DNA from 3 places in the Microlunatus capsulatus genome. Region 1 is predicted to be linked to each of the others. Evidence: riboswitches for the same ligand, from Rfam matches in the RefSeq annotation. Region 1 holds a riboswitch; each other region holds the start of a gene.

Region 1 (6,364 bases):
GCGACGTCCGGGCGGCGTCCTGGTACGTCACCGCGCTGTGCCTCAACTGGATCCTCGGCACCGTCACCTACTACCTCGTCCCCTCCCTGGGACCGGTGTTCGTGCGGCCCGAGCGGTACGCCGACCTGCCCGACACCGGCGTCACCAGCCTGCAGCTGGGACTCGCCGAGACCCGGCTCGACGTCCTCATCAACCCCTTCTCGGCCGAGGGGATCGCCGGCGTCGCCGGGTTCGCGTCGCTGCACACCTCGGTCGTCTTCACCGCCGCGCTGGTCGCGCACAAGCTCGCGCTGCCGCGGGTCTTGCGCTGGACGCTCTGGGTGTTCCTGGCCCTCACCCTGACGGCCACCATCTACTTCGGCTGGCACTACCTCGTCGACGACCTCGCCGGTCTGGCGCTCGGAGCCAGCGCCGTCGCGATCGCCGGCTGGGCCAGCCGTGCCGTCGACATCGAGCTGTCCCGGGCGCACGTCCTCGAGGAGCAGCCGGTCACCAGCGGCGCGACCGTCGGCTGAGGGCTCAGCCCAGGCCCTGCAGCAGCCGCTCCAGGTGCACGGGTTCCAGCGGCAGCACCGGCATGAGGCGCAGCAGCAGCCCCGCCGCCGCCAGCGCCACCAGCCCGACACCCGTCCCGCGACCAACGGCAGCGGACCGCTCAACTGGAGGCCGGGGGGTCAGCAGGACCGCTGCGCACAGCGCCCCTACCGTCGCCAGCGCCCACCAGCGTCGGTAGTCGATGCCGACCACCGACAGCGCCAGCGCGACCGCCACCGAGCCGACCACGAGCAGCCGGAAGGTCCGGTCGGACCGCGAAGGCCCCAGCAGCCGCCAGACCAGGCCCAGCAGCAGCAGGTGCACCGCCGCCCAGAGCGCCGTCGTCACCAGCACGCTCGGCACCGAGGTCGTCGCGTCGTAGGCCCTGAGGTTGTCGAGCAGCCCGTGGCCGAGCCGGGAGACGGCGTCGTGGTCCGCCGGCCCGCGCGGCAGCGGCTCGGGCGGACCCACCCCGGCCGCCGCGGCGTCGCCCCGCGCCCGCAGGATCGCAGCGGACGGCACGGGGACGACCGCGCTGAGCACGGCCAGCGCCACCCCGGGCAGCACCGCCAGCGCCGGCCACGGCACCCGGGCCGTCGGGAACGCCGACCGCAGCGCCAGCCAGGCCAGCGGCAGCACGAGCACGGCGAGCAGCTCCTCCGCCCCGACGGCGGCCGAGGTCAGCACCACCACGAGAACGACGGCGAGCAGCGGGGGCAGCCGGGCCCACGGCAGCGTCACCAGGAGCACGGCCACCAGCACGCCGAGCGCGTCCGGCCGGCCGAGGTCACGGGCGGTGTGGGACACCCCGAGCGGCGTGACCAGCACGGCGGCGGCCACGGCCAGGGCGGTCCCGCGGTCCGGGGCCCGGCGGGCCAGCGCCACCGCCAGCACGACCAGGGCCGCGATCCCGGCCACCGTCAGCCCGACGCCCGCTGCGTTCGCCAGTGCCAGGCTCGGGGGACCGCCCGCCACCGCCCGCAGCACCGCGCCGGGCAGGCCACGGCGGACGAAGCCGTCGTCGTAGCCCAGCCACCACAGCGGGGCGACGTAGGGGGTCATGGGGTCCGGCCGGAGGGCACGGACGACCAGGGCGACCGCCGTGGCCACCAGCACCACGGCCGTCAGCAGGACGGCCGCGCCGAGCGCGAGGCCCGGCACCCGGCCGGAGGGCGCACCCGCCCAGGGAGGGCGCGGCCCCGCCGGGCCAGAGCCCACCGGCCTAGCCGCCGACGCCCGGACCGGCCAGGAAGACGGTCCCGGTCCCGCTGACGACGAGCTCCTCACCCGCCCGGGCGAAGGCCGACTGACCGCGGCCCAGCCGCAGGTCGTCGGACGCGCCCTCGACGACGACCTCGCCCTCGGTCACCAGCAGCACGCGCGCGGCACCGGTGCCGGGTACCTCGACGACGGTCTCGCGCGGCTCGAGGCGCCAGAGGGCGAACTCGGGCGCCGGCGTGGGGTAGCGCCAGCAGCCGGGCGCCTCCTCGACGGGCTCGACGTAACCGGGGAAGCCGGGGGTGAAGTCGAGGATGGCGAGCAGCTCGTCGACGTCGACGTGCTTGGGGGTCAGCCCGCCGCGCATCACGTTGTCGGAGTTGGCCATGATCTCCACGCCGCCGCCGTGCAGATAGGCGTGCAGGTTGCCGGCGGGCAGGAACACCGCCTGATGCGGCGTCAGGGAGACCCGGTTCATCAGCAGCCCGGCCAGCACGCCGGGGTCGCCGGGGTTGTGCGCGGCCAGCTCCTGCGCGGTCCGGGCGAAGAGCGCGACCTCGTCGTCCGGCGCGTCGAGCGCCGCCGCGGCCGCCGCCACCTGCCCCACGACGTCCCGCTCGTCCCCGCTCAGCCGCAGCAGCCGCGCGAAGACGGCGGCCAGCCGCTCGTCCGGCGGTGTCGACTCCTCGGCCAGGGGAGCGACCAGCTCCAGCGCCGCCGGCACCCCCAGCTGGGCGAACAGGGCGTGGGTGGCGTCGGGGTCGCGGAAGCCGCAGAGCGCCTCGCTGTCCTGCAGCGCGCAGAGCATCTCCGGCTTGGGCCACGTGTCCTTGTAGAGCCGGTCGGAGGCATCGAGCGCGACGCCCGCCTCCTCCTCGCGGGCGTAGCCCTCCTCGGCCTGCGCCCGCGTCGGGTGCGCCTGCAGCGACAGCGGCTTGTCGGCCGCCAGCACCTTGAGCAGGAACGGCAGCCCGTCGCCGAAGTCGCGCACGACCGCGGCGCCCACCATACCGGCCGGGTCCGCGGCGATCACGTCGGTGAGCGGGCGGTCACCCAGCGTCGACGGGGCCGAGGTGTGCGCACCCAGCCAGAGCTCGGCCTGCGGCTCGCCGGTCGGCTCCTCGCCCAGCAGGGCGGGGATGAAGGTCCGCGAGCCCCAGGCGTAGGGCTGCCGGACCCCGGTCAGCAGCTCGGCCACGTCAGGCGCTCGTCCGGGCCGGGGCGCCGACGGCGCCCTGCCAGCGGCTGAGCGTCCGGGACACCGCGAGCGTGTCGGACCACGGCACCAGCGGTGACTCGACGTCGCCGGCCCGCAGGCAGCGCATGACCTCCTGCGCCTCGAACGTGTAGCCGCCGCCCGGCCATGAGGCGACCAGCTCCTCGGGGGCGTCGGTGCCGTCGCGCCAGACCGTCAGCTCGGCCGGCCGCAGGAACATGTCGTCGAACATCACGCGGCCCTTGGTGCAGTACACGCTGAGCCGGTTGGGCAGGTTGGCCCGCAGGGTGCAGAGCACGGAGGCCGTGGCGGCCCCGCGCTCGGCCGTCGCCGGGTAGGTCAGCAGGGCCGCGGCGTGGTCGTCGACGCCGGTGGCCGCGGCGGTGCCGGAGCCCAGCACCTCGGCGGGCTCGCCCAGGAAGAGGTTGACGGCGTGCACCGGGTAGACGCCGGCGTCGAGGATCGCGCCGCCCGCCTGCGCGGGGTCCAGCAGGCGGTGGCTGTCGGGGCCGTCGAAGGCGAAGCCGAACTGGGCGTCGACGTGGCGGACCTCGCCCAGCTCACCGGAGGCGACCAGCTCGGCCGCGTGCCGGATCAGCGGGTGGGTGCGCGTCCACATCGCCTCCATGACGAACAGCCCGCGCTCGCCGGCCAGGGCCAGCAGCTCCTCGGCCTGCTCCGGGGTCACCGTCAACGGCTTCTCCACCAGGACGGCCTTGCCGCCCTCCAGGCAGAGCTTCGCGGAGGGGTAGTGGTCGTTGTGCGGGCTGGCGACGTAGACGACGTCGACGTCGGGGTCGGCGGCCAGCTCCTCGTAGGAGCCGTGGCTGCGGCGGAAGCCGTACTCGTCGGCGAAGGCGGCGGCCTTGTCGGCCGAGCGCGAGCCGACCGCGACCAGCGACGCCTCCTCGGGCAGCAGGGCCAGGTCCTTCGCGAGGACGGAGGCGATGTGGCCGGTGCTGAGGATGCCCCAGCCGGTCGTGGGAACGTCGGCGTCAGTCACCCCTCCATCGTGTCGCATGCCGCCGACAGCGGGCACGTCGGTCCGGCGCCCGGCGGTCCGCCGCGCTGAATGACACCGGTGTGGTTTGGCCCTACGATGGCGGCATGGTCAGCGCCTCGAACCCGTCGCTCGAGAGCAGCGAGCCCTTCGGGGCGCTCAGCGAGCGCGACGCCGAGATCCTCGCCTTCGAGCGGCAGTGGTGGAAGTTCGCCGGGGCCAAGGAGCAGGCGATCCGCGACACGTTCCAGATGTCCGCGACCCGCTACTACCAGGTCCTCAACGCCCTCATCGACAAGCCGGAGGCCCTGGTCCAGGACCCGCTGCTGGTCAAGCGGCTCCGCCGGCTGCGGGCCACCCGGCAGCGCAACCGGTCCGCCAAGCGGCTCGGCATCGACCTCACGATCGACTCCTAGGTCTCCCGCCGGGGCGGACGCCGCCCCGTCAGCAGGGTCCGGACGACGGGACCCAGCGGCCGCACCGGCAGCTCCCGGTAGCCGCCGCGCACCAGCCCCGCCCCCCGCTCGAACGCGTTGGCCGCCGCCCGGTCCCCGGTGCGCAGCACCGACCACGCCATCGCGACGCCGTAGGCGGGCAGGAACGGCAGCCCCGCGCACCAGAACCACTGCCAGCTGTGCCGCTCCTCGTGCTCCAGCAGGCCGGGCCGGTGGCGGTCCCAGCGCCCCGCCGTGAGGAGCACGTCGCCCACGGTGAACGCGCCCGCCACGGGGAACGGGAGCCGGTAGCCCTCGGCCAGCAGCAGGCCGCGCGGACCCGGCCGGACGCTCGCCCGGCCCAGCCGTGCCACTGCCATCCCCAGGGCGGTGCTGAGGTTCACGGCGTTCCCCAGTCGGCGGATCCGGTCCTGTCGCGCGAGGCGTCCCGCGGTGCCCGAGGTCATGGCAGCACCGTAGCCCCCGCCTGGCGTCCCGGATGCTGGACGGCGTTCCCACCCACTGGGACCTCGATGTGCCTCCGCCGGGGCCCCCGCGTAGGGTTTGTGACGTTCATCCAGAGGGGATGAGGGAACGGCCCTTTGACTCCCCGGCAACCGCCTGACCAAGCAGGAACGGTGCCAACTCCGCCGTGGTCGAACGTCGGCCACGACAGATGAAGAAGGAACAGCCATGACTGCGCTCGCCACCCCGTCCACCACCGCGGCAGGGGTGCCCGCTCCCGCCGGCGTCCGGCCCGGAGCCTTCGGCAACGCCACGCACCTCGTCTGCCGGGCCTGCGGCGAGAAGAGCTCGCTCGGCCCGTTCTACGCCTGTCTGGAGTGCTTCGGCCCCCTCGAGGTGGGCTACGACTTCCCGACCATCACCCGCGAGCAGCTCGAGGCCGGCCCCAAGAGCATCTGGCGCTACGCCCCGCTGCTGCCGGTCCCCGCCGACATCGCCTCCTTCCGCTCGACCGACCCGGGCTACACCCGGCTGCTGGACGCGGCGAACCTCGCCGCCGACCTCGGCCTGCGCAAGCTCTGGGTCAAGGACGACTCGGGCAACCCGACGCACTCCTTCAAGGACCGCGTCGTCGCCGTCGCCCTCTCCGCCGCCCGCGAGCTGGGCCTGCACGTGCTGGCCTGCCCCTCGACCGGCAACCTGGCCAACGCCGTCGCCGCCGCCGCCGCCCGCGCCGGCATCAAGAGCGTCGTCTTCGTGCCCGAGAACCTCGAGCAGCAGAAGATCATCGCCTCCGCCGTCTACGACACCACGCTGATCGCGGTGCAGGGCAGCTACGACGACGTCAACAAGCTGGCCAGCGAGATCGCCGCGGAGGAGGAGGGCTGGGCGTTCGTCAACGTCAACGTCCGCCCCTACTACTCCGAGGGCTCGAAGACGCTGGCCTACGAGATCGCCGAGCAGCTGGGCTGGCGGATCCCCGACCAGCTGGTGATCCCGGTCGCCTCCGGCTCGCAGCTGACCAAGATCGACAAGGGCTTCACCGAGCTCGTGACGCTGGGCCTGGTCGAGGACAAGCCGTGGAAGATCTACGGCGCCCAGGCCACCGGCTGCTCGCCCATCGCCCAGGCCTACCGTGCCGACCTCGACTTCGTGCCCCCGGTCAAGCCGGACACCATCGCCAAGTCGCTGGCCATCGGCAACCCGGCCGACGGCCCCTACGTGCTGGACGTCATCCGCCGCACCGGCGGGCTGATCGCCGACGTCGACGACGAGACCGTCGTGGCCAACATCCTGCGGCTGGCCCGCACCGAGGGCGTCTTCGCCGAGACCGCCGGCGGGGTCACCGTCGGCGTCACCGCGAAGCTGATCGAGGACGGCGTCCTCGACCCCGACGCCGAGACGGTCGTCATCAACTCCGGCGACGGCCTCAAGACCCTCGACGCCGTCAGCAGCCGTGTCGGCCCGAAGACCACCATCCCGCCCCGCTACGACGCC
Region 2 (6,364 bases), 3.1 Mb from region 1:
AGGCGCTGAGCGGCGGCCCGACCTCCCCGGTGGCGTTGGTCTGCACGTCGTAGCGGGCCAGGCTCACCCAGAGCCGGAAGTCGGCCTCGGTCAGCCCGTGGCCGACCAGGAAGCTGCGGTCCACCAGCAGGGCGTCCAGGCGGTCGAAGGCGCCCCGCAGCTCGACCCGGGCCTGCTCGGCGGCGGGCCCCTGGCCGCGGGCGCGGCCGGCACCCTGGTTGACGGCGGGGCCGACCCAGGCGTCCAGGGCCTCGATCTCCTCGCGCAGGTGCACCGGGTAGGTGTCCACGCCGGGCCACCGGGAGCCGCCGAACTGGGTGGCGATGTCGATCCCGAGGGTCGTGTAGTCGTTGCTGACCACGCGCCCGGTCGTGGTGTCCCACAGCGTCGGCACGCTGACGTGGCCGTCGAAGCCGGGCTCGGTGGCCTCGTAGGCGTCCCGCAGCAGCGTGAACCCGTTCACGGGGTCGGGGCCGTGGGTCTCGCGGAAGGCCCAGCCCCGGGCGTCGCGGGCGTCGTCGACGTAGGACACCGAGAGGGCGCCCTCGCCGCCGGGCGCGGCCAGCAGGCCGTTGGCCGCGACCTGCAGCACCACCCGCTGGGCCCAGGGGCAGAACCAGCCGGCGTAGAGGTGGTACCGGCCGGGCTCGGCGTGGAACGGGGTCGAGCCGTCGGAGCTGAGCCGGCCGGTGAAGCGGTAGAGCGGCCGCGGGTCGTCGGGGCGCCGGGTGACCCGGTACTCGCCGTAGCGCTCGGTGTCGACGGGGCCGGCGAAGCGGGTGCCGGGGGTGGTGAGGGTCATCGGTGGTCTCCAGGAGGTGCGGGGGTGGGGGTGCACGGCGAGGGCGGGGCGGCGGACGGGCCGTCGAGGCCGTCGTCACCGGTCCACCACGCGGGCAGGGGGCGGGGGTCGGGCGACGGTCGACAGCTGCCGCCGGAGCTGGTGTAGGTCCAGCGCGGGCCGTCGGCGCGCAGCCGGTCGAGGGCGTCGAGGAGGCGGTCGACGTCGGCCGCGCTGCTGCCGACGCCGAGGCTGGCGCGCACGGCGCCGTCGGACGCCCCGAGCCGGGCCAGCAGCGGGTGGGCGCAGAAGCGTCCGTCGCGGACCCCGACGCCGTGCTCGGCGGAGAGGAACGCGGCGACCTGCGAGGCCGTGGAGCCGGGGACGGTGAAGCTGACGACGCCGACGACGTCGGGCGCGTCGGTCCAGATCCGCAGCGGCTCGATCCCGCGGTCGCGCAGCCCCTGCACCAGCCGGTCGTGCAGGACGGCCTCGTGCTCGCGCACCCGGTCGAACCCGACGGCCGCCAGCACGCGGCAGGCCTCGGCGAGCGCCGCGACGCCGAGCACGTTGGGTGTGCCGCCCTCGTGCCGCTCCGGGCTGCGCGCCCAGACGGTGGCGGTCGTGCCCACCTCGCGGACGGCGCCGCCGCCGGGCTGGTGCGGCGGCGCCGCGTCCAGCCAGTCGGGACGGCCGACCAGCGCACCGGCGCCGAACGGCGCGTACAGCTTGTGCCCGGAGAACGCGACGTAGTCGACGTCGAGACCCGCCAGGTCGAACCCCCGGTGGGGCACGAGCTGCGCGGCGTCGACGACGATCCGGGCGCCGTGGGCGTGGGCCAGGGCGGCCAGCCGGGCCAGCGGCGGCACCTCGCCGGTGACGTTCGACGCCCCCGTGACGGCGAGCAGCGCGGCGGGCCGCCGTCCCAGCTCGGCGGCCAGCGCCGCCTCGGTCGCGGCGAGCGTGCCGGCCGCGGGGACGACGCGGGCGGTGCCCCGCTGCCACGGCAGCAGGTTGGCGTGGTGCTCGACGTCCAGCACGACGACCTCGCCCGGCACGGCGGTGCTGAGCAGGGTGAGCGCGTCGGTGGTGTTGCGGGTGAGGACCACGACGTCGTCGTCCCGGGCGCCGACCGAGCGGGCGATCTCGCCGCGCGCCTGCTCCAGCAGCCGGGTGGACACCTGGGACAGGTAGCCGGCCCCGCGGTGGACGCTGGCGTAGGCGGGCAGGACGGCGGTGACGTGGTCGGCCACCGCCTGCAGGGCCGGCGCACTGGCGGCGTAGTCAAGGTGGACGTAGCGGGCGCTGCGGCCGTCCACGAGGGGCACGGACTGCCCGGCCCCGACGACGGGCAGCAGCGCGGCCGGCGCGGGCGGCCGGCGGGACGTGGTGGTGCTGGGGTGGGTGAGCAGGCTCATCGCCGACGACCTCCGGGAACAGGACCCCGGGCCGGGGTCCGCGCTTGCCGGCGTCCGGACGGACGCCAGCCGTGTCCTCACCCGGGGCACCCCACCGCGGAGGAGGGTTGCCGGCCAGCAAGCCGGGGCTTGACGCTGGCACTCGTGACAGGAAGAACTGTACCCCTGCGCACTACTAGGGATACAAGGCAATCTCGGCAGGTGGACAGGTGTCCCGAGCAGCGGGACGACGGGGAGTTGCTAGCGGAGCAGGGTCGACAGCCGGGCGGCCAGCACGGTCGGGCTGGGGCCGGCGGCAGAGCCGGCCGGCGACCCGACCGGAGCCGCCCCGGCCTGCCCGCCGGACGCCGCCGCCGCCAGCCCCACCATGGCGGCGAGGTCGTGCGGGCCCAGCCAGGCGGCGCAGTCCCCCGCGGCACCGCGCGAGCGGCGGCGCCCCTCCCGCGGGCCGGGTGCTGAGGCGCTCATGCGGCGACGGCTTCCCGGCGGGCCACCTCGGCGCGGACGAGGGGGATCACCTGGTCGCCGAAGTCGACGGCGTCCTGCAGGGTGTCGTAGCCGCGCGCGGAGATGATGTCCACGCCGAGGTCGACGTACTCCAGGAGCGCCTCGGCGACCTGCTCCGGGGTGCCGACCAGCGCGTTGGAGTTCCCGGCGCCGCCGGTGGCCTTCGCCGTCCCGGAGTAGAGGATGCGGTCGTGCCGGTCCCCGCGGTCGGCGATGGCGAGCAGCCGCTGCGAGCCGGTGTTCTCCGGCGACGCGGGGGCGAGCCGGAACTGCTGGCCGCCGGCCTTGCGCGCCTCGATCCGGCGCACGACGTCCTCGGCCTTGGCCCACGCCTGCGCCTCGGTGGGCGCGAGGATCGGCCGGAACGCCACCTGGATGCGGGGCGGCGTCGCGCGGCCGGCGGCCGCCGCCTCGCGCCGGACCCGCTCGATCTGCTCGCGGGTGTCGGCCAGCGGCTCGCCCCACAGGCAGAAGATGTCGGCCTCGGCCGTGCCGACGGCGTAGGCCGCGTCCGAGGACCCGCCGAAGCTGACCTGCGGCCGGGGCTGCTGGACCGGGAAGACGTCGGCCACGAAGTCGGCGAAGCGGTAGTGCTCGCCCGAGAAGTCGAAGGCCTCGTGCCGGGTCCACACCTGCTTGAGGATCTGGATGTACTCCCGGGTCCGGTCGTAGCGGGCGTCCTTGGGGAGGAAGTCGCCCTCCCGCTGCTGCTCGTGGTCGCTGCCGCCGGTGATCATGTGCACCGTCGTCCGGCCCCCGGAGATGTGGTCGAGGGTGGCCAGGGTCTTGGCCGCGAAGGTGGGGATCGACAGGTTGGGCCGGTGCGCCACGAGGACCTGCAGGGTGTCGGTGCGGGCGGCGATCAGGGCCGCGGCCTGCGCCGGGTCCGGCGAGCCCGAGCCGTAGGTTGTCAGCACGCGGTCCCAGCCGTGGTCCTGGTGGGCACGGGCCAGCCGGACGGTGTACTCGGGGTCGAAGCTGCCGCCGGAGCGGGGCGTGGTCTCGGAGCCGTCGTGGGTGGCTCCGATGCCGAGGAACTCGATGGGCATGTCACTGTCCTCCTGGACGTGGGGGCTGGTCGGTGTCGGGCGGTCGGTGGACGGGGGTGCCGCTGGTGGCGGCGGTGAGCGGCTCGAGCGCGAGGAGCGCCCGGGCCACCTGGTCGTTGTGGCGGTGCACCGGCCCGTTGCTGCCGGGCCGGGCGAAGGCCGCCGACTTCACGGTGGTGTGCATCCCGAGCGCGAAGCGGCGCGGGGAGGTCGTGCCGTCGGCCCGGCGGAGGCGGTGGCCGGCGTCGACGGCCAGCTGCCCGGTGTCGAGCCGTACCCCGTCCGGGCCGGTGAGGACCTGGCTGGCGACCTCGCCGCGGGCGGCCAGGGCCGCCAGCAGCGGGTCGTCGGCCCGGGCCAGGTCGAAGGCCGGCAGGGTCGCCTCGAGGAGGGCGCGAGCCGTCACCTCGCCGGGCACCGCGCTCGAGCGGCCGACGAACACGCGGCGCGCGGGGTCCGCCGCGACCTCCAGGCCGGGGCCGACGAGCTGCACGACGCCGGCCTCCTCGAGGGCGAGGAACTGCTCGAGCCGGTCCGGCGGCGGACCGCTGGCGTAGCTGCTGAAGAAGCCCATGAACCAGCCGGTGAACTCCTCGACGAGCGAGCGCGGGTCCATCAGCGGGGACCCGAGGGCCGGCCCGATCACGGGGAGCACGGCGAGCAGCCCGTGGAAGGCCCCGAGGTCGGCGCTGAACCGCACGTCCTGGCGCCGGTCGAGGTCGTCGCGGACGTGACGGCGGACGACCCGGCGCAGCTCCTCGCGGTCCACGACCCGGAGCCCGTCCAACGGCCGGTCGAGGGCGGCGAGGTCGAGGCGGTCGCGGGCGTCGGGCACGACGGCGGTGAGCCAGCCGTGCAGCGCCGTCGCGTCGGGCGCGAGCCGCGCGAAGGTGGCCGCGAACTCCGGCCAGGGCACGGCCACCCGCTCGGGGTGGCCCTGCGCCAGCTCGACGTGGTAGGCCCAGGTGACCTCCAGGGCGACCAGCGGCCAGAGGTCGCGGAGGAAGGTGATCGGCTGCCCGCGCTCCAGCAGGGCGGCGACGGCCTCCGGGGTGCAGAAGGTGGTCCGCTCCGGCTTGGCCGCGCGCAACCGGTACATCGGCTTGGCGTGGTACGGCACACCGCGCCGTGAACCGACGAGCAGCCGCGGCTCGGCCCCCGACGGCTCGTAGCGCAGCCGGCCCGGCGCGTCGTCGTCCGGGTCCTCCACGAACTTGCCGCCCCGGCCCTCGGTCAGCAGGACCATGAGGTCGACGAACCCCAGCCCGAACCCGCGGGCCAGGACGTCCTGGCCGGGCCGCAGCAGCTCGAGGTCCAGGTCACCGCCGTAACCCGGCGGGACGTAGGTCAGCCCGTGCGCGTCGGCGAACGCCGCCAGCGCCGCGAACGGCGGGGCGGGCCGGACGTCGACGTGGCTGGTCAGCAGCACCACGGCGTCGGCGGCCAGCCGGGTGCCGTCGTCGAGGACGACGAGGTCGCGCTCCCCCGTCCCGGTCGTGAGGAGGTCGACGGCCCGGCGGGCATGGGTGACGACGGTCACCGAGGGGGGCAGCCGGGCCAGCGTCCGCTCCAGGGCCGCAGCCAGGTAGGCGCTGGCGAGCCGGCGCGTCGGGAAGTCGAGCGGGCCCAGGGCGGCCGCCTCTGACACCAGCGCGGGGTCGGCGAGCCCCGCGCCCGCCGTCCGGCACCAGTCCGCCAGGGAGGGGCCGGGCGTCACCGGTCCCTCCATCGTCACGCTGGCGTCGACGAAGGCCGTCAGGTCCTCCGCGGTGGTGTTGAGCCGGAGCAGCTCGGACTGGGCGTCGCGCCACACCCGGCCGCCTCCCGGTGGGAACGGGTCGACGAGGTGGACCTCCACCGGCCGACGGCTCTCCACCGCGGCGTTGCTGACCACCCGCTCCAGGAGCCCGGCGCCGCGCGGGCCCAGGCCCACGAGCACCAGCACCACGGGCTCCCCGCCCGGCCCACCGCTTCCGCTCATCACATCCCCTGAACTCTGCAGACTTAGTAGGGAATACTAGAGCGGTGTCCACCGACCGAACAGGCTTCTCAGGCGCTGGACGCCCCTCGGCCACCCCTCCTGTCCGGACGAGCCGGCTCCGGGAGGGCCGGAACAGACGCGACGACGTCCACGTTGCCGACCGGGTGAGCGCCCCCACCCCGGTCTCGACCGCTGCCGCGTCGGCACCGCCCCACCCGCTCGACAGCGCGGCCTGGGCCTCGCTCACCGGACCGCACGCCCGGTTCGCCGAGGGGCAGGGGCGGGCGCGGCGCTACCGGACCGACCTCTCCCCCTTCGGCGCGCTCGCCGACCCCGGCGACCCGCGGTCGTGGGCGGACCTCCACCGGCTCCAGGGCGCCGGGCAGACCGTGCTGCTGACGGGCCCGCCCGGTCTGGTCGACGGCCTCCCAGCGGGCTGGGCGGTCGAGGCGCTCATCCCCGGCGTCCAGCTGGTGGCCACGCCGGACCACCGCACCGGCCCCGACCCCGAGGCGTCCCCCGTCGGCGCGGCCGAGGCGTTCGAGGCCGCCGACCTGGTGGCCCGCACCGAGCCGGGACCCTTCCGCCCCCGCACCCACGAGCTGGGGGGCTACCTCGGCCTGTGGCG
Region 3 (6,364 bases), 140 kb from region 1:
TCCTCCCGACAGCCGTCACCTCCGGCGGCGCGGCCCCCACCTCGGGCTTCCCCGACGCGCTGAACCCGGCCCTGTTCCTCAACGGCTGGTACGGCCCGCCGAAGGTGGAGACCGGCGAGCCCGAGAACGTCTACTCCCTCGACACCGCCGGGCTGACCGAGATGGTCGACGGCGAGGGCAAGCCGTTCCGGATGGCGCTGCAGGAGGGCCAGACGATCGAGCTGCCCGACGGCCGCGGCACCATCACCATGGACGGCTGGGACCGCTGGGTGAAGCTGCAGGTCGGCGACTCGCCCGGGGTGGGCATCTCGCTCGCCGCCATCGCGGCCGCCGTGCTCGGCCTCTGCCTCTCGCTGTTCGTCCGGCCGCGCCGGGTCTGGGTGCGGCTGGGGGAGCGGTCCGCCGGTGGCCGGCTGCTGGAGGTCGGCGGCCTGGACCGTGCCGACGCCCGCGGCGGCCTCACCGAGGACGTCGACGAACTGGCGCAGGTCCTGGCCGGCCGCCTGCCCGAGCCGGAGCCGGACCCTCCGGACGCATCCCCGGGACCCCCGGACGACGAACCCTCTGACGACACACCCCGCAGGAAGCAGTGAGATGAACCCTGAGCAGCTGTCCAGCGCCGCGCTGGTCACGTCCGTCGTGGTCTACATGCTGGCGATGTTCGCGCACGCCGGCGAGTGGGCGGCCGCGCGCAGCCTGGCCCCGGCCGCCACCGCCCGCGAGCGCCGTCAGCTCGTGGGCGTCGGCTCCCGCGGCGAGACCGTCTTCGGCGGGGTCGAGGCCCCGGCCGACGGGCCCTCGACCGTCGACGCCGAGGAGGCCGCCGAGGCCGAGGGCAGCCGGCGCCGGGTCGAGCAGCTGGGCCGGATCGGCGTCACGCTGACCGTCATCGGCTTCCTGCTGAGCCTGGCCGGGGTGCTGGCCCGCGGGGTGGCCGCCGGCCGCGCGCCGTGGGGCAACATGTTCGAGTTCACGACCACCGCCATGGTGTTCGTCGTCGCGGCCTACCTGCTGATGGTCTGGAAGGCGGGCATCCGCTGGCTGGGCCTGCCGCTGACGCTGCTGGCGGCCGTGGCCAACGGGCTGGCCGTCACCGTCTTCTACGTGGCCGTCGCCCCGCTGGTGCCGGCCCTGCACTCGGTCTGGTTCGTCATCCACATCGTCGCCGCGGCCATCGCGGGCGCCGCGTTCAACGTCGGCGGCCTGATGTCGGTCCTCTACCTGGTCAAGAAGCGGGCCGAGGACCGCGGGACGGTCAAGGGCTACCTGGGCCTGCTGCCCAGCGCCCGCCGGATCGACCTGCTGACCTACCGCTTCCACGCCTTCGCGTTCCCGCTGTGGACCTTCACCGTCGCCGCCGGAGCCGTCTGGGCCGAGTACGCCTGGGGCCGCTACTGGGGCTGGGACCCCAAGGAGACCTGGGCGCTCGTCACCTGGGTGATCTACGCCTGCTACCTGCACGCCCGCTCGACGGCCGGCTGGCGGGGCAGCAAGGCCGCCGCCATCGCGATCCTCGGTCTAGCGTCCTTCTGGTTCAACTTCGTCGGCATCAACCTGCTGGTCTCCGGCCTGCACTCCTACGCCGGCGTCTGAGGCCCCCTTCCTGCACCCCGCGCCCTGAGCCTGTCGAAGGGCCTTCGACAGGCTCAGGCAGCGGGGGTGCTGTCCCTCGAACGGACAAGCCGTGAACCAGCTCGGACGAGACGACGAGCTCGTCCACGGCTTGCGTGGAGAACAGGACGGAGCGGTCAGAGCAGCTCGCGCCAGGCGGCGTAGCCGCCGATGACGTCGGTGGCCCGGTGGAGGCCCAGGTCCTGCAGGGCGGCGGCGGCCAGGCTGGAGGTGTAGCCCTCCTGGCAGAGCACGAGGACCTCGAGGTCGTAGGACGCGATCGGCAGGGCGGCGTCGCTCATCGGGTCGAACCGCCACTCCAGGACGTTGCGCTCGACGACGAGGGCTCCGGGCAGCTCGCCCTCGGCGGCGCGCTGGGCCGCCGGCCGGATGTCCACCACGACCGCACCGGCGCTCCAACGGATCCTGGCCTGTGCTGGGGTGAGCCTTGCGAGGCGCCCCCGGGCCGATTCCAGCACGTCGTGGATGGTCCTGCGACCGGTGCGGGTCGTGGTGGCTGGCGGGATGAGGACGCTCACCAATTCACCCCGGCCAGTTGCGAGCCCGACGAATGTAGCAGCGATCCGTGCCGCGTGTACTCCGTCATCTCGGTCAGCGACGGGGCGTAGACGTGGATGCTGACGGCGCCGACGGGGTCGGCGTTGACGACGTGGTGGACGTGCCGGGGGCCGAACGGCCGGACGCCGCCGGTGACCAGCCGGCGGGCGCCCGGCACGACCACGGCGGGACCGCCGCCCTGGTCCGGGGTGGCGTGCTGCTCGGTGAGCACGCCCTGGACGGTGGCGAAGGCCCCGGCGCTGCCGCCGTGGTCGTGCCACTCGGTGCCCTGGCCCGGCAGCCAGGTCAGCAGCCAGACCTCGTGGTCGTCGGAGGCGGCGGGCAGCCGGGTGGCGAAGCGGGCGGCGGCGTCGAAGCGGACCAGCGGCCGCCACAGGGCGGGGGTGTCGGCGATCCGGCGGGCGATCTGCGCGGGCACGGGCCGCCGGGCCCGGGTGGTGGTCGGGGCGTGCTCAGGACGGGTGGTGGTGGTCATACGGGGTCTCCTGGGATCCGGCGCGCGGGCCGGTGGACGTGCGGACGGGGGGAGCGCGGGCGCTCCGGCGCGGCGGCGGGTCAGCCGAGGCCGGGCGCGGCGGGACAGGCCATGCTGGCCGTCCGCCGCAGGTCGACGTGCAACCGGCCGTGCAGGTGCTGGTTCACCGCGGGTACCTCCGTCAGGACGCTTGCCGACGCCGAGAGGTCGCCGACCTGGTCGTCACCCGGAGCACCCCGCCGTACCGGAGGGTTGCTGGCCAGCGAGCCGGGGCTCGTGCAGCTGGCACTCATGACCTGGTCCTCAGGCTAGGCCGCGGCGCCCATTCCCGACAAACCCTTGTCTCACGATGGGGAATGCTGGACCCGGTGACCGGTCGCGGTCAGCCGCGCCGGCGGGACCCCGGCGACATCACCGTCGAGAGGTCGGGCGCGGTGAGGAAGTGCCGGTGCTCGGCCGCGAAGGCGGCGAGGATGCCCTTCTTGTTCCGCGTCCGGCCGGGGTGCGGGACGTCGTGGAACTTCTCGTTGAACTGGATCGCCGCCTCGGTGGCGCGGTCCTTGAACCCGCGCAGGCTGCCGGGCTCGACGCCCAGCAGCTCCGCCACCCGGGCCATGTCGCCGGCCGCCTCCCGCAGGGCGCCCCAGATCCGCACCCACGAGGCGTCGGCCAGCAGCGAGTCGAGCAGCGGCGACCACTGCAGCCGGCGCTGCCACGGCGTCGGCGTCGGGTTCTGCCCGATCCGGAGCGCGGTCAGGTAGTGCATGAGGGTGTGCGGGTCGTTGCGCGTCTTGTCGAGCAGCGCGGCCGCCCCGAACCAGTGCCGGGCCGCGGCGGCGTACAGCGTGCGGCCGCTCTCGGTGAACTGGCTGTAGGTGACGATCTGGGTGCCGGGCCGCTCGTGGTGCAGCCGGAGCAGGGCAGTGAGCCCGGTGCTGGTCCGCGAGCTGAGGTTGAAGTCGACGAAGGCGACCTCCCACTCGTTCCCGGTGCGGAGCAGCTCGTTCAGCTGGTCGACCCCGGGTGCGACGGCGAGACCGCGGCCGAAGGCGCGCTCGAAGTTGGCCCGTTCCCCGGGCACGTCGTCAACCAGCAGCACCCGGCCCGTCGACGGCGTCGTCGTGGTCGTCGCCCCGCCCCCTCTCGGTCGCGGTGCCCCGGGGCACCCAGCGGGCCGTGACCGTCTTGGTCCCGGCTCCGTCCTCGCACGACAGCGACCCCTGCAGGCCCGTGAGGCGGGCCTCCAGCCGCTCCGAGCTGGTCCCGGGACTCTTCCAGACCCCGACCGGCATCGGCGGCGCGTCGTCCCCGACTTCTATCACGAGAAGTCCGGGCCGCTGCGCGAGGTGGACCGTGATCGCCCCGGCCCCGGCGTTCACCGCGTTGCCCACGAGGTCGCTGAGGACGATCCGGGCGAGGTCGCGGTCGTCGCGGCCGAGGTGCTCGGCGTCGATGTCCACGCTCACCTCCGCGCCCACCGCCCGGGCGAGGGTCAGCACCGGCGCGGCCAGGCTGGCGGGCGTGGTCGAGCTGGTCTCGCCGATCCGGGCCAGCGTCATGGTCTCGCGCAGACGGGCGTTGGCGCTGACGGCCAGCTCGTAGAGGGTGGGCGCGCTGGAGCGGACGGTGCGCGCCTCCTGCTCCAGCAGCCGCAGGTGGGTGGAGAGAGCGCCGTGGGTCTCGCTGATCACCAGCTCGCGGCCGGCGTGGGACTCCTCGCGGACCAGCGGGGCCAGGTGGGCCAGCGCCAGGTCGGCGTCGCGGACCCGCAGCGAGATGAGCGCCGGGGCCAGGCACACGACGACGGCGGCCAGCCAGATCTCCTCCGGCCAGCGGGCGGGCAGGGCCACCGCGCTGACCAGCCCGGCCGTCAGCGGGCCCGACACCCAGCGCAGCACCTCGTGCCAGCCGGGCCGGCCGCGCTCGGCGGGGTTGAACCAGGCGTGGTCGGTGAAGATCGCGCAGCTGGTGCTGGCGAAGTGCCCGACGGCGGCGGCGAGCACGACGAGTCGGAGCGTCGGCGGCAGGTCGGTCGCCACCCAGGCCGCGACGACGACGAGGAGCAGTCCGCCGCCGATCTCGGTGTAGGTCTCGACCGCGATGGCGTGCCGGCCGTTCTTGTGGCTCAGGTCGGCGTGCAGGGCCGTCGCCGGCCACCGCCGGGGTAGCGACTCGGCGCGCTCGTGGTGGGCCTGCACCAGCTGCAGCACCACGCACACGGCGGCCGGCAGCCAGAGCAGGACGGCGAGCACCGACGGCTGGACCTCCAGCACGCCGACGCCGACCGCGGCGACGCAGACGGCCCGGTCGGCCGCGGCCCGGAAGTTGTAGGCGCTGGAGCGCCGCAGCATGGTCAGGTAGGCGAGCCGGTCGCGCCGGCCCTGCCCCCATCGGCCGCCCCAGCCCGTGCTCACCCGCCCATGGTGCCGCCCGCCCCCCGCCGCGGCAACCGGGCCGGCCGCTCGCGCCGTCGTCGTCGGGGCCGGGGCGTTGCCCGGGCTGGCACGATGGGCGGGTGCAGCACTTCGACCTCGTCATCATCGGCTCCGGCTCGGGCAACTCCATCCCCGACGAGCGGTTCGCCGACCTGGACATCGCCCTCGTCGACAAGGGCGTCTTCGGGGGGACGTGCCTCAACGTCGGCTGCATCCCCACCAAGATGTTCGTGCACCCCGCCGACCTGGCGGCGAGCCCGGGGCACGCGGCCCGGGTGGGCGTCGACCTCGAGCTGCGGCAGGTCCGCTTCGCCGAGATCCGGGACCGGATCTTCGGCCGGATCGACCCGATCTCCGAGGGCGGCCTGACGTGGCGCGCGTCGAACGAGAACGTGACGGTCTTCCAGCAGACGGCGCACTTCCTCGACCCGCACACCCTGCAGGTGGGGGAGGAGACGATCACCGCCGACCGCTTCGTGCTGGCCGCGGGCAGCCGGCCCGTGATCCCCGACCTGCCGGGCATGGACACCGTCCGGTACCACACCTCCGACACCGTCATGCGGCTGCCGGAGCTGCCGCGCTCGATGGTCGTCATCGGCGGCGGCTACATCGCCGCCGAGCTCGGCCACGTCTTCGCCTCCTACGGCACCCGGGTCACCGTGGTCGCCCGCGGGGACCGGATGCTGCGCGGGGAGGACGCCGAGGTCTCCGCCCGCTTCACCGAGCTGCTGGGCCGCCGGCTGGACGTGCGCACCGGGACCGCCGTCGAGGGCGTGCGGCCGGGCCCCGACGGCGAGGGCGTGACCGTGTCCCTGAGCGGGCCCGACGGCGCCGTCGACCTGGACGCCGACGTGCTGCTGGTGGCCACCGGCCGGGTGCCGAACGGCGACACCCTGGCCCTCGACGCCGCCGGCGTGGAGCTGGACGAGGACGGCTACGTCGTCGTCGACGCCCACCAGCGGACCACCGCCGCGCACATCTGGGCGCTGGGCGACGTCTCCTCCCCGGCCCAGCTCAAGCACGTGGCCAACCACGAGGCCCGGGTGGTCCAGCACAACCTGCTGCACCCCGACGCCCTGGTGGAGAGCGACCACCGCTTCGTCCCGCACGCCGTCTTCTCCGACCCGCAGGTCGCCTCGGTGGGGCTGACCGAGGAGCAGGCCCGCGACCGGGGCCTCGACTACGTCGCCGTCACCCAGCAGTACGGCGACGTGGCCTTCGGCTGGGCCATGGAGGACACCGACCACTTCGTGAAGCTGGTCGC

Evidence for each region. A riboswitch is a leader RNA that binds a small molecule or an ion and turns the genes downstream of it on or off. The one in region 1 is predicted to bind S-adenosylmethionine.
Region 2: another riboswitch for S-adenosylmethionine. It lies ahead of JOF54_RS00210 (aminotransferase class V-fold PLP-dependent enzyme); the one in region 1 lies ahead of thrC (threonine synthase).
Region 3: another riboswitch for S-adenosylmethionine. It lies ahead of JOF54_RS13670 (cysteine dioxygenase); the one in region 1 lies ahead of thrC (threonine synthase).

The regions. Positions count from the first base shown of each region.
Region 1 is NZ_JAGIOB010000001.1:3,103,444-3,109,807, forward strand. It holds gene JOF54_RS14320 (phosphatase PAP2 family protein) at 1-515, shown strand, start outside; gene JOF54_RS14325 (hypothetical protein) at 520-1,695, opposite strand; gene manA (mannose-6-phosphate isomerase, class I) at 1,757-2,950, opposite strand; gene JOF54_RS14335 (Gfo/Idh/MocA family protein) at 2,952-3,971, opposite strand; gene JOF54_RS14340 (DUF3263 domain-containing protein) at 4,076-4,384, shown strand; gene JOF54_RS14345 (hypothetical protein) at 4,381-4,869, opposite strand; SAM riboswitch class I at 4,973-5,085, shown strand; gene thrC (threonine synthase) at 5,096-6,364, shown strand, end outside.
Region 2 is NZ_JAGIOB010000001.1:30,903-37,266, reverse strand. It holds gene JOF54_RS00215 (glutathione S-transferase C-terminal domain-containing protein) at 1-802, opposite strand, end outside; gene JOF54_RS00210 (aminotransferase class V-fold PLP-dependent enzyme) at 799-2,199, opposite strand; SAM riboswitch class IV at 2,235-2,349, opposite strand; gene JOF54_RS00205 (hypothetical protein) at 2,440-2,667, opposite strand; gene JOF54_RS00200 (LLM class flavin-dependent oxidoreductase) at 2,664-3,755, opposite strand; gene JOF54_RS00195 (FAD/NAD(P)-binding protein) at 3,757-5,736, opposite strand; gene JOF54_RS21680 (GNAT family N-acetyltransferase) at 5,901-6,364, shown strand, end outside.
Region 3 is NZ_JAGIOB010000001.1:2,959,559-2,965,922, forward strand. It holds gene resB (cytochrome c biogenesis protein ResB) at 1-593, shown strand, start outside; gene ccsB (c-type cytochrome biogenesis protein CcsB) at 595-1,593, shown strand; gene JOF54_RS13665 (rhodanese-like domain-containing protein) at 1,749-2,012, opposite strand; gene JOF54_RS13670 (cysteine dioxygenase) at 2,147-2,665, opposite strand; SAM riboswitch class IV at 2,847-2,962, opposite strand; gene JOF54_RS13675 (hypothetical protein) at 3,048-3,764, opposite strand; gene JOF54_RS13680 (sensor histidine kinase) at 3,751-5,079, opposite strand; gene JOF54_RS13685 (mycothione reductase) at 5,181-6,364, shown strand, end outside.